2 linked regions of the Methylobacillus flagellatus KT genome follow. The protein of the gene in region 1 binds, or shares a complex with, the protein of each later gene. Links are inferred from orthologs where the notes say so. Each region holds a gene or a part of one and is shown in the gene's direction. Other genes may lie near its edges. The genes, in order: trxB and trxA.

Evidence for each region.
Region 2: the proteins of trxB (region 1) and trxA are in contact, whole or in part, in a crystal structure (PDB 1F6M), measured with the Escherichia coli proteins. The link is inferred for Methylobacillus flagellatus KT from one-to-one orthologs.

Annotation. Positions count from the first base shown.
Region 1 is NC_007947.1:1,161,252-1,167,988, reverse strand. Bases 2,198-4,997 are described here. They hold trxB (thioredoxin-disulfide reductase), read left to right. Parts: upstream 2,198-3,022; coding sequence 3,023-3,973; downstream 3,974-4,997. Other genes in these bases: ispF (2-C-methyl-D-erythritol 2,4-cyclodiphosphate synthase), read right to left, coding at 4,695-4,997; MFLA_RS05715 (Smr/MutS family protein), read left to right, coding at 4,022-4,561; MFLA_RS05725 (Dps family protein), read left to right, coding at 2,494-2,964. Outside these bases: MFLA_RS05740 (DUF1566 domain-containing protein), read left to right, coding at 1-696; MFLA_RS05735 (DUF1566 domain-containing protein), read left to right, coding at 1,055-1,786; MFLA_RS14470 (hypothetical protein), read right to left, coding at 1,969-2,172; more of ispF, read right to left, coding at 4,998-5,177; ispD (2-C-methyl-D-erythritol 4-phosphate cytidylyltransferase), read right to left, coding at 5,174-5,881; MFLA_RS05700 (YbaN family protein), read right to left, coding at 6,012-6,401; MFLA_RS05695 (putative bifunctional diguanylate cyclase/phosphodiesterase), read right to left, coding at 6,522-6,737.
Region 2 is NC_007947.1:2,439,397-2,446,241, forward strand. What follows is about bases 2,649-5,556. They hold trxA (thioredoxin TrxA), read left to right. Parts: upstream 2,649-3,893; coding sequence 3,894-4,220; downstream 4,221-5,556. Other genes in these bases: MFLA_RS11690 (sensor domain-containing phosphodiesterase), read right to left, coding at 2,649-3,681; rho (transcription termination factor Rho), read left to right, coding at 4,356-5,556. Also shown: MFLA_RS11675 (BON domain-containing protein), read left to right, coding at 1-311; MFLA_RS11680 (DUF3579 domain-containing protein), read left to right, coding at 395-718; MFLA_RS11685 (hypothetical protein), read left to right, coding at 829-2,364; more of MFLA_RS11690, read right to left, coding at 2,422-2,648; more of rho, read left to right, coding at 5,557-5,615; MFLA_RS11705 (type B 50S ribosomal protein L31), read left to right, coding at 5,742-5,984; MFLA_RS11710 (ArnT family glycosyltransferase), read left to right, coding at 6,098-6,845. UniProt on the Escherichia coli protein: Participates in various redox reactions through the reversible oxidation of its active center dithiol to a disulfide and catalyzes dithiol-disulfide exchange reactions.

The DNA of each region.
Region 1 (6,737 bases):
CTGCTGTTTGCCAGCATCAACGCTCAAGCCGAGTTGACCAGCTACAACCCCAATGGTGCAGAACTCGTCTATAGCTCGATCAGCAATGTCACCTGGACCAAGGATGCCAACCTGCTCAAGTCCATGTATGACGCGGACAACACGCTCATCGACAAGATCATTGCGGTGACTCCTACATTCAATGACGTGACTTGGGGCCTACAAACTCTCAGCGCAAATAACTTCGACACTTCCAACGGCACTGCCGATTGGTGGGGTGCGTTGGCGTTTGTCGACTACCTGAACGACATCAGCTACGGCGGCAGCAACCAATGGCGCCTGCCCTCAGTTTCCGGCCGCCTACAAGGATATAATCTTCCCGGCAATGGCGCTGCCGCCGGCGATGAGTTCCCTGAGTTGTTCTATCAGGAACTGGGCGCAACCGCTGGTACATCTATTCCAGACACAGCCTACTTTGATAACGAGCAGACTGGCACTTACTGGACTGAAACACTGTACCCCGCCAACAATGCCCACGCATGGAACTTCAACACCAACAATGGCTACCAGGCAACCAACATCCGCGGCCTTGATCGCTATGTATGGGCTGTCACGCCTGGCATGGTAGCTGCAGTCCCTGAAGCCAACACCACTGCCATGTTGTTGGCTGGCCTCGGCATTCTCGGCGCAGTGATGCGTCGTCGTCGCGCCAAGTAATCCATCAGCTGGATTCATCCAGTGAAATTCGGGCGTCAGCGGCTCTGCCGGTGGCGCCCTTTTCATTTGGTGCCATATCTATTGTTGCTGGTACTCCCGCGCCCCCAAGGCGGTGTTGAGTCGGCTCCTGATCGCGGAAAGTAGGTGTAGCAACGGCCGTGATGTCAGGCGCTAGAAATATCACCATGCCATCATGGCAAGCCCCATCTCAATTAGTTACCTCATTCAAACTGTTGCAACCTCATCAATTGAAACTCCATGCAGTACCACCTTGCAGCGCTGTCATGAATCAGCGCTGTAGCTTGACTTTTAGTATTGCTTGATCATTTTTCACCATTCTGCATAAAGGAGCTATTTCATGTACTTCAAGCCTGCTTTACTGGCCAGCGCCCTGTTGTTTGCCAGCATCAACGTCCACGCTGAACTCACCAGCTACAATCCCAACGGTGTAGAGCTTGTATATAGCTCGGTCAGCGATGTCACCTGGACCAAGGATGCCAACCTGTTCAAAACCCTGTATGACGCAGACAACACGCTCATCGACAAGATCATTGCAGTGACTCCTACCTTCAATGACCCACATTTTGGTCTGCAAACCATAGACGCCAGCGACTTCAACACCAGCAATGGCCGAGTTAGCTGGTGGGGCGGGTTTGCCTTTGTCGATTATCTGAACAGCGTCAATTATGGTGGTAGCGACCAATGGCGTCTGCCCACGGTCGTCAATGCACAAGCTGGCTACAACACTCCGACAAATGGTACTGCCGCTGGGGATGAACTACCGGAACTGTTCTACCAGGAACTGGGGGGTATACAAGGCAAAGCTATTCCCGACACCGACATGTTTGACAATGAGCAGAGTTGGACTTACTGGACTGGCACAGAGCACGCATCGCTCGATACATTTGCGTGGGCCTTCTATACCAGCATTGGTAATCAGTACTTCTTCAGCAGGAACAACTTTCAGTTCCATGTATGGGCTGTCACTCCCGGACTGGTAGCCGCAGTGCCAGAAGCCAGTACCTATGCTATGTTGCTGGCCGGCTTGGGTGTGCTGGGTGCAGTCGCGCGCCGTCGTCGCGCTCTGTAATCAACTGACTGGCTTCATCCAGCAAGGTTGGGGCGTCAGCGGCAATGCTGCTGACGCCCTTGATATATTTTGGTGTGCACATCATTGCCATTGCGCGTTCCGCAACAAGAAAGCTTATATGGCAATTAGTAATAATGGCCGGAGCCAACCCCAGCCACTTTTACAAGCGCGACAGCACCATGTCAGACGCAATCGCAAAATGCATCGATATTCCTGACCAATGCACTCTGGTTGCCCGCGCGACTGATGCGATCGAATGCTGCTTCTTTTTCAGCAACATTTTCAGCGGGAATATATTGAGAATGATGGAGACGAGGAGCCAATTTCCCAGATTGCAGCACCTGGCTTGCCTGGCTTGAAGATGAGCGTACTTCCGATACCAACATACTTCACTTCCTTTTCCTTTTGGGAGTTTAATCGACACGGCAGGAATTGTGTTCCTGTCGAGCGCTTGGATATCAATCATCGAAGATAGTTCCTGCATTGCCAGACTGCGCATATCTCTCGACTCAATGCATGCGAATCATTAACCCAGACTATCAGCCAAATAAACACAATCAATTTGCACTCCCCTGGAGCGACGCCTAAACTAGCGAAACTAAGCAGTGGCTTGATGGTCTGGTAACAGGCAAGCTTAAGCTCATCCGCGCAGATTCCCCATGGGCCTGATCGTGGATTGTATTTCACCGCAAACAAAGGAGAACAACATGGTAGATATCGGCATCAGTGAAAAGGACCGCAAGAAAATCGCTGAAGGGCTTTCGCGCTTCCTTGCAGACACTTATACGTTGTATCTCAAGACCCATTACTTCCACTGGAATGTGACCGGCCCGCAATTCCGCACCCTGCACCTGATGTTCGAAGAGCAATACAACGAGCTGTGGACTGCAGTTGACCAGATTGCAGAACGTATTCGCTCACTCGACTTTCCTGCGCCAGGCACCTATAAGGAGTTCAGCAAGCTCACCTCCATTGAGGAAACTGACGGTGTTCCCCATGCCCAGGACATGATCAAGGCACTGGTCTCTGGCCATGAAGCTGTCGTACGCACTGCGCGCTCGGTATTCCCCGCAGCAGAAAAAGCTTCCGATGAAGCGACTGCGGACCTGCTGACGCAACGCCTGCAGATCCATGAAAAAACGGCTTGGATGTTGCGCAGCCTGCTGGAAAAGCCCTAACATTTCGCCCTTTTGAATATTGCACATTTAGACAGACTGCTTGAGGAGTACTCACCGTATGGCAACAAAACATGCTCGCTTGCTGATCCTGGGTTCCGGCCCGGCAGGCTATACTGCTGCCGTGTACGCAGCGCGCGCCAACCTGAAGCCCGTGCTGATTACTGGTATCGCCCAGGGGGGCCAGCTCATGACCACGACTGAGGTGGACAACTGGCCCGCCGACGCCGATGGCGTACTGGGCCCGGAGTTGATGGCACGCTTCCAGAAGCATGCAGAGCGCTTCAACACGGAAATCATCTTTGACCACATTCATACCACGCACTTGACAGAAAAGCCGATCCGATTGGTCGGTGACGCCGGTGAATACACATGTGATGCCTTAATCATTGCGACCGGCGCTTCTGCCAAATATCTCGGGCTGCCGTCTGAAGAGGCTTTCGCTGGCAAGGGCGTTTCTGCCTGCGCCACCTGCGATGGCTTCTTCTATCGCAACCAGGAAGTCGCCGTGATCGGGGGCGGCAACACCGCCGTGGAAGAAGCACTGTATCTGGCCAACATCGCCAGCAAGGTGACCCTGGTGCATCGGCGTGACAAGTTCAAGGCCGAGGCTATCCTCGTGGACAAACTCATGGAGCGCGTCAAGGAAGGCCGCATTGTGCTGGAAACCTTCCAGACCCTGGATGAAGTCTTGGGCGATGATTCCGGCGTCACCGGCATCCGGCTTAAAGACGTCAACAGCGGCGCCACCAAGGAAATCGCACTCAAGGGCGTATTCATCGCCATTGGCCACAAACCAAACACCGATATCTTTGAGGGTCAGCTGGAAATGGAAGGCGGCTACATCGTCACCAAGGCCGGGCGTGAAGGCAACTTCACAGCCACCAGCGTACCGGGGGTTTTCGCCGCTGGCGATGTACAGGACCATATCTACCGCCAGGCGGTGACCAGTGCCGGCACAGGCTGCATGGCAGCACTGGATGCCGAGCGCTACCTAGACCAATTGTCTTGAGCGTTCCCGCAGGATTTTCTGCGGGTTTCTTTCTGGGGTGGGCAATACATGACAAATCAAGGCGACAAGGATGACGAAATCAAACTGTTCCTTGATGCAGTCAAGGATGTACGCCCGCTCAGGTCAGCCAGGGTATACCATCAGGCACCCACTCCCAAGCCAATTCCCCGCCAGTTCCTGCGTGATGAGCGCCAGGCGCTGGCGGACTCATTGAGCGATGGTTACATTCCTGCACATGAACTCGAAAGCGGCGAGGAGCTGCTTTATCTGCGAGAAGGACATTCTCCTGACATCCTAAGCAAATTACGCCGTGGGCACTGGGTGGTGCAGGCTGCCATCGATCTGCATGGCATGGTCAGTGACGAAGCAAGGGTGTATGTTGCCGAGTTTCTCTCACACTGCAGGAAGCGCGGCATCCGCTGCGTCCGCATCATCCACGGCAAAGGCTTGAGTTCGCGTAACCGTGAACCAGTTCTCAAGCACAAATTACGCAATTGGCTCATGCAGAAAGATGAAGTCATTGCCTATGCCCAGGCCCGCCAGCAGGATGGCGGCAGTGGCGCCGTCATCGTCCTGCTCAAGGCATGACGACTCATCAAGAGGTGAATTGCACTTGCCCTGCCGGCACTGAGCCTGCGACATCACATTGAGTGCCTGAGTTTCAGAAACTGCGCCTGGTCACGCAATCGTGCGCAGCGATATGGCATCAGTACGGTAAACCCTAAATCTGGTACTTCTGTATCAGGCAAACGGCCTGTGCCGCAATGCCCTCTCCACGCCCGACAAACCCCATCTTTTCACTGGTGGTGGCTTTGACGTTCACGCAATCAGCCAGGATGTCGCAATCCTCCGCAATATGCTGCACCATGCGTGCAATGTGCGGTGCCATCTTCGGTGCCTCCGCGATAATGGTCGCGTCGATATTCACGATGTTGTAATGCTTGGCCTTGAGCAAGGCCACGACATGGCGCAGCAATACCCGGGAGTCCGCATCCTTGAAGCGTTCGTCGGTATCGGGAAAGTGCTTGCCAATATCCCCCAGCGCCGCAGCCCCCAGCAAGGCGTCACTGACGGCGTGCAGCAAGACATCCGCGTCTGAATGCCCCTTGAGGCCCTTGGCAAAGGGGATCTCCACCCCACCGATGATGCATGGCCGCCCTTCCACCAATTGGTGCACGTCAAACCCGTTTCCCACTCTGATCATGATGTTTTCTGCTCCTTGGCATCTGCAAGCAGAATCGCTTCTGCCAGTTGTAAATCCTGCGGATAGGTAATCTTGAGGTTCCTGAGTTCGCCGGGTACCAGACGGGGACTGAAGCCCAGGGCCTCCACTGCCTGCGCTTCATCCGTAGGCGCCCCGCTTGCCTGGCGCAGTGCATTCTTCAATAGGGCATAACGGAACATCTGCGGCGTCTGCGCCTGCCATAAACCCTCTCTGGATTCTGTATGGGCGACACGCTGCCCGGCATCTGCACGCTTGAGTGTATCGGCCAATGGAATTGCCAGCAGGCCGCCTACCGCATCGTCCTGCACACTATCCAGCAAACGATCCAGCATGGCCATGCTCAATCCCGGCCGGGCCGCATCATGGACTAATATCCAGTCGTCATCCGCCACTTGGTGCACCATCGCCTCCAGTCCATTCAGGACAGTAGTGGCACGGGTTGCGCCGCCCAGCGCATGAACGACCACTTTTGCGTCCAGACCCGTCGCACCGTATTGTGCCCACAGATGGTCATCCGGTGCGATCACAACATGCACGGCGCTGATGCGGGGAGCCGCAGCAAAAAGGGATAAGGCATGAAAGATGAGTGGCTTGCCGTTCAGCGGCAGATATTGTTTGGGTAGCTTGGACCCCATGCGGCTGCCGGTGCCGGCTGCAGGGATCAGGGCATGAAATTTCGACATGGGCGGCATTCTAACATGCCGTCGCCAGCACGGCCCGGCTCAAGGAAGCCAGCCTCTTCCAGAAATGCTACTGGGCAGGCGCCTTGCATATTGAGTACAAACAGCAAGCAGTACACTCCACGGGGCGGGTTCAGTCCCTCCTGCCGCAAGACTCAGGCTCTGGGCGCAACAGTAGCCAGATAGCCACGGTCGCCATGGTCAGGGTCACGCCCCATTTTGCCCATAGCGGTGCTGGAGAGAACCAGAGACCGGTTGCGCTGCACGACATCATGAACACTGCAAGATATTTTGCCTTGCGCGACACGGCACCGCGCTCGCGCCAATCGCGAATGTGATGACCGTATTGGGGATGGTTGAGCAGATAATGCTCCAGTTGAGGCCAGCCATGGCCACCTGCCCATGCAGCGAGCAGCACGAACGGCACCGTCGGCATGATGGGCAGAAAAGCCCCTATCACGCCGAGAATGAGCGCCACGATCGCCAGCATGCGCCACAATAAAATCTTGGTTTGCCTAAGCATACGATACCTGACGTAAACAACGCTTGAAGATACCACGCTTACCGCCCATACGCCCAGAGGCAAGTGCTAATGTCTTTTCACCTAGGCCAAACCACGCGGGTATTGGGCTTGCTAGTCAAATCAACTTATCAAACCAGATGCCTGGGTCTCTTCATCCATGGGAACCGGCTTGCCGAAAAAATAGCCTTGAAATGCCTGGCACCCATGTTGCTCGAGAAAGTCGAACTGTTCAGAGGATTCTATGCCCTCTGCCACCACCGTCAGGTTCAGAATGCCCGCCAGGGCCAGGATGGTGCGAACAATCGCGGCATCATTGGGATCATCAATCACATCGCG
Region 2 (6,845 bases), 1.3 Mb from region 1 along the record:
CAAGCAAGCAAGCTGCTGAGAAAGCAGTGCGCGGCGTTGAGAACGTCCGCAATGTGATCAATGAAATCGTCATTGGCCCGAAGAGCACATTCAGTGAGCGAAACAATGACACCTACATCACTTCCAAGGTCAAGGCACGTATGGTGAAAGAAAACCGCTTCCCGCCAAATTATGTCAAAGTGGTCACTGAAGCCACCACCGTCTTCTTGTTGGGCCTAGTCACCCGGCAGGAGGCCGAGGATGCCGTGGATATCGCCCGCAGTACCAGCGGGGTAGGCAAGGTGGTCAAGGTATTCGAATATATCGATTAACAGCGGGGCAGTGAGCACCCAGCCAAACTATCCGGGCCGGTTGGGTGCTAGAATGCACTGATCATAGAGGCAATGGTTAAGTCATGGGCACGACAGAGAAATCAGGTATCAAGGAAATCATCATTCAAGGCTTGACCCGGGCAGGCAAACCGTTCAGGCCCAGCGACTGGGTGGACAGAATGTGCAGTACTTATGCCAGTTTCGGCGCTGATCGCAAACTTCGCTATTCTCCGTACCTCAAGCCCCGTGTCATCGAAGGGGTGCGTTGCCTGGCGGTCGATCTGAAGCTGAAGGACACCAACCCCGAAGGCTTCAACCAGCTGATGCATTTTGCCACTGAGAATCAGCTCAATATACTGGACGCTGAAGGCAATAGTATCGATGCAGCCCAGGTGACGGAAATTTAGGCAACTCATCAGCACGACTCCCGCGCCAGCATGGCCCTCCGGGCGCCACAAGGCAGTGACAAATCCACCAAGACTATTTACCATCCTCACTTTAAAGGGGGATTTAGGGAATGCTCTTGAATTTGAACGTGCCGGGATTGGTGGACCATCCACTGATTATTGCAGAAACCAAACCTGCAAAAATTACCAAGTTCCTGAATGCACTCCCAGTCACGAATATATTAGAAACCTCCCAGGCGCTGCAAGAAGAGTTAGAAATCCTCAATCGGCAGAAAGTCGCGCCAGACACCCGGGTCAAAGCACTGGAAACCTATCGCCCAGCCATCATCTCGGTAACGGAATCCCTTGCTGCACATTACTGCAGTGCTCCGCTCCCTCTGCCTGAGCAGGACAAGCAATATGCCATGCTGGCCAACATTTTGTGGACCGAGCTCGCTTATGGCTACAAACTCGCCCTGCTGGATGTCGAAGCCAGGCTATTTAAGCTAGGCGGTACAAAGCTTCTGACCCTATGCGTGCATCGCGCCATGGATGCCTTACGTGTCCAGGTAGAAATTTATTATGAAACCTACCGCGCGCAAGCGCCCTCCCTCTGGAGCGAATTGCACCAGCTTTACTTGTTGGGCGTAACGCGAAACTTGGCAGATACGATGATGGAAGACCCGGTACGCAATCAAACGCTACCCGCCAGCCACATTTACAAGCAGGCTCTGCTACTCAGCCTTGCAGACCCTCAGCATCTCTCCCAGAAAGACATCAAACTCACCTGCGATTATATTGCGCGCTTTGCCGGTCTTGCCCAGCTGCAGCGCCCGGAACCCATGGAAAATCCCGCTGCCATCTTCTTGGTATCAGGCAACCGTGACAAGCCGCCGGTACCACTGGGCAAGCGTCTACGGAAAGTGGATCAGGAGCACGATTTCTTTCTGCTGACCATGGATTTGGCGCGCCAAATCCACCAGCACATCAAGCAATGCCAGCTTGGCCCATTCCCACCGGAAGCGGGCCTACCCGAAAACGCAAATCAGCCACGCTATCAGGACCTGTTGACCTACCTGCTCCGGCACTGGGGAGCTGCTCCAAAACGCATTTACAATCGCACCCCAAAAAATGACGGCATCGAGCTGATCATCGGCTTACCGGCATTACATGCAACGCTATCCGGGAAGACATTGCCAGTCGCAGACAACACATCTGCCAAGCTACCGCGCAGCTCGCGCTGGCAGGCGCTCAACATCAGTGCCGGCGGCATGGCCCTGCGCAAACTGCCCGCAACAGAAGTCCACCTACACATTGGCGACTTGGTGGGCGTCAGGATCAGTCATGCCACCCATTGGGCCATCGGCGTGCTGCGATGGGGCAGCCACACGGAAAATCGTCATCTGGATATTGGCCTCCAGCTACTGGCTCCGGAAGCAAAACCAGTCAGCATGCGATCAACCGACGAACAGCTCACGCCGTTACTGTTGCTGCCAGAGATCGCCACCCTCAAACAGTCTCCTTCTCTGATCGGCGCTCCAGGCAGTTATAGCCCGGCCAGAATCATCGACCTGATACTGGAAGACGGCAGCAACAAACGTGTCATGATTACTCGGTTGATCGAACGAACCAATCAGTTCGATCACTTCCAGTTCAGCGCCTCATGAACACTCGCTGAGCATATCTCAAGCACTACAGTGGTGCACAAACATCACTAGAGTGCACTACTTTATGCCAAAACCCTCATCCACCCAATTGAAGTCAAAGCACAGTATGCTGACCTGGCCATGCAGCACAATCGCCATGGATAGCGTCACGCAAAGCTTACCTGTCGCGATCGAGAGATAAGGCCGCGTCATCTGCAACGAGCCCGGATTCTGCAAGGCCCGACGCAGATAAGGACGGCGCAGCCAGACGGCACCACTCCCATCGGCCAAAGGCCGGTAGCGCCGGTCCGTTGACATTTCAGCACGATCAGCCAGGTAACTGCTGCCAAGCTGTACCCCTTGCTGATCCAGCATATAGCAACGATCGGCCCCGTTCAGCAGCAATAACTTATGGAATGCCAGCTCCGGCAAGGCTCCGGCCTGTAGCTGCGCCACGGCCTGCATGAAGGCGCCGCGGTAATATGTCAGGCACTTTTGGCTCGCGTCCAAGGCGGAGGAAGCCTGGTACCGCTCAAACAATGAAAATATCTTGTTTTCACTCTGCGCTTCGTTGAGCGTATGGGCAGGCATGCCGAAATAATGCCCCTGAACCAGATCGACATCCGTTTCCATTGCCACCATGGCCTCTTCCAAGGTTTCTATGCCCTCAATCAATACCAGGCTGCCAGCCTCGTGGATCAGAGACACGATTCCTGGCAGTAACCGGCGCGCCATCGGCTTTTGCATGGCCTGAACGATCATTGAGCGATCAAGCTTGACGATGTCAGGCGATAATCGCCATATCCGTTCAAAATTGGACTGTCCTGCGCCAAAATCATCGATCGCCACCAGACAGCCCAGATCCTTGTAGAAACCGACAGACTCGGACAACTGCAGCTCGTCGTCGATCGCGCCCTCCATGATTTCCACCACCACCCGTTCAGGCGGCATGTCGTTCTCTTCCAATAGCTGCCGGAAAAAAGCACCATACTGCCTGCCCTGCACAATCACGCGGGGATCGACGTTCAGGAATAGCCAGTCTGCACTTTCGCGCCCCATACTGCAAAAATTACGTAAATGCAGGGCTCGCGACAGGCGATCCAGATGCACGATGCTGGCCTCGTCCCTGGCCAGGGAAAATATCTGATAAGGCGATACTTGCCTGCGCCCATCAATGGCGCGCAGCAACCCTTCGTAGCCGACTACCCGGCAATGCGACAAACTATAAATTGGCTGAAATGCGCTATACAGTTTTACATGCTCATAAGCGGCAAAAACCTTGCCATGCTCCCCAGGCTCGTCCAGGAACTGGAACTTCCCAGTCGTGTTTTTGGTCATCGATGAAGCCCTGTCCTAATATGTCATTGAGGCGATTCGCAGCGCGGATAACAAAAATCCATGCAGCTCAGCAATATCCATGCCTGCATTCAATACTTCACTTGCAGGATTTTTTTCGCTAGGATAGCGGAATTGCTTGGCATGCTATAGTCACAATCCAGCTGGTGCACAAGAGTCACCCAGCATAACCAAAATCATCACTAGAGGTTCAAATGAGCGAACATATTACCCATATCAGCGACGATACTTTCGACCAGGAAGTTTTACAGTCCCAGCTGCCTGTTCTGGTTGACTACTGGGCGGAATGGTGTGGTCCTTGCAAGATGATCGCTCCAATCTTGGACGAAATTGCCAAGGAATATGCTGGCCGTCTGAAGATCGCCAAGCTCAATATCGATGAAAACCAGAACACGCCGCCAAAGTATGGCATTCGTGGCATTCCAACCCTCATGTTATTCAAGGATGGTAATGTGGAGGCCACCAAGGTTGGCGCACTTTCAAAATCCCAACTTACGGCATTTATTGACAGCAATATCTAATAGCGCTACTCTGGCGCCAGGCTCCATCTAAAACAAAACGCTTATAAGCGTCTGAACGCCACAGGAGCCTGGCGGTCATCCTTCAAACAATCCCCGTTTTGCAGCACATCCGATCTTCAACGAGCCTTTCCAAATATGCATTTATCAGACCTGAAGCACCTTCCTGTCACTGAACTAGTCGAAATGGCGATCGCCAATGAGATTGAAGGCGCAAGCCGTATACGCAAACAGGACTTGATCTTTGCGATATTGAAGAACAAGGCCAAGAAAGGCGACAGCATCTTTGGCGATGGCACGCTGGAAGTCCTGCAGGACGGGTTCGGCTTCCTGCGCTCCCCAGACACTTCCTACCTTGCCGGCCCTGACGATATCTATGTTTCGCCTTCGCAGATCCGTCGCTTCAATCTGCATACTGGAGACACGATTCAGGGCGAGATCCGCACTCCGAAAGATGGAGAACGCTATTTTGCGCTGGTGAAAGTGGACAGCGTCAACGGCGAGGCGCCAGAAAACAGCAAGCACAAGATCCTGTTCGAAAACCTGACGCCCCTTTTCCCCACCAAGCCGCTGGTGCTTGAGCGCGACATCCGCAGCGAAGAAAACATCACAGGCCGCGTCATCGACATGATCGCGCCGATAGGCAAGGGGCAGCGAGCCCTGCTGGTAGCGCCGCCCAAGTCGGGCAAGACAGTGATGATGCAGCACATTGCCCATGCCATCACGGCCAACCATCCAGATGTGGTACTCATCGTGCTCATGATCGACGAGCGGCCAGAAGAAGTCACGGAAATGACCCGCTCAGTAAAAGGCGAGGTGGTCGCGTCCACCTTCGATGAACCTGCGACCCGCCATGTGCAAGTCGCAGAAATGGTGTTGGAGAAAGCCAAGCGCCTAGTCGAACACAAGAAAGATGTCGTGATCCTGCTCGACTCCATTACCCGCCTTGCGCGCGCTTACAATACTGTAGTACCAGCCTCTGGCAAGGTTCTGACCGGAGGGGTGGATGCCAATGCACTGCAGCGCCCCAAACGTTTCTTCGGTGCTGCCCGCAACATTGAAGAAGGCGGTTCGCTCACCATCATCGGCACGGCCCTGGTTGATACCGGGTCCCGCATGGACGATGTCATCTATGAAGAATTCAAGGGTACCGGCAACTGCGAACTGCACCTTGACCGCCGCATGGCCGAGAAACGCATCTATCCAGCCATCAACGTCAACAAATCCGGTACTCGCCGTGAAGAGCTGCTGATTGAAAAAGATGTGCTGCAGAAAATATGGGTATTGCGCAAGCTGCTTTATCCGATGGACGATCTCGAGGCCATAGAATTCCTGCTCGACAAGCTCAAGGCCACGAAGAATAATGCCGACTTCTTCGACTCAATGCGTAGGGGTTAACACTGCAGTCCGCTCGGAGCGAGTTGCAATTTATTGATAAGCATTGATATAATGCGCGACTTCCCTGCTAGGCAGGGACCCATACACTGGCCCGCCGCACAAACCGGCATATAGAGGTAAAACATTATGAAACCTGGCATTCATCCAGAATACCGCGAAGTTGTATTCCAAGACATCGGTGCTGATTTCAGCTTCCTGACACGCTCCACCATTGCCGCAAAAGAAACCATCAAATGGACAGACGGCAAGGAATACCCATTGGTGAAGATTGAAGTGTCCTCCCAGTCTCATCCATTCTACACAGGCAAGCAGAAGATTCTCGACACTGCTGGTCGTGTTGAAAAATTCCGTCAGAAATACGGCATGTAATCCAAAAATCACATGTTGCGGAAAAAGGCAGCCTGGGCTGCCTTTTTTGTTTTCCATACGATGACCCCGTGATTAAAATGGGCAGGTATCAACAAAAATACTAAAGGATATACATGGCATTCGAGCTTGAGCACGATTGGCAGGCACACTTGGCAACTCCTCGCGCACGCGTTGGCGAGCGCGCCAAGACGCACCTGCTGATCCTGCTCTGCATTGCATGGATATTTCTCGGACTGATCGGACACGAACCCTGGAAACCGGACGAGGCGCAGACTATCAGCATCGTCAAGAACATGACGGAAGGCAAAGGATTGCTGGCTCCGATCGCCGCAGGACAGCAGTCGATAGAATACCCTCCACTGTATTACTGGAGCGCCGCAGGGTCTGGCAAACTATTGTCGACCATTCTTCCTTTGCATGACGCTGCCAGGCTGATCAACAGCGTCTGGATGGCCATCACCCTGCTCATGGTCGGCATGCTGGGGCGCGAACTCTGGGGCGTTGGCATTGGCCGGCAGATTACCTTTGTCTTCATTGCCTCGATTGGCCTCGTGGCCTCTTCGCACCTGCTGATGCCACAAGTCGCCTCTCTGGCCGGGCTGTCAATGACATTGTATGCCTTGGCACTTGCTAAGCGTCGTCCGATCAGGGCATCGGCACTGCTAGGATCAGGCATAGGAATCAGTTTTCTTGCGACGGGGCTGGCTAGTGCGCTCATCCCTATCGCCACCATGCTGCTGCTGCCCATTCTGTTCAGTCAATGGCGCAGCAAGAGTTTTGCCGTTGTCGCTGCACTAAGCCTGCTGGTTGCCAGCCCGTGGCTTTCCATCTGGCCTTGGCTGCTATACAGCACTGACCCAA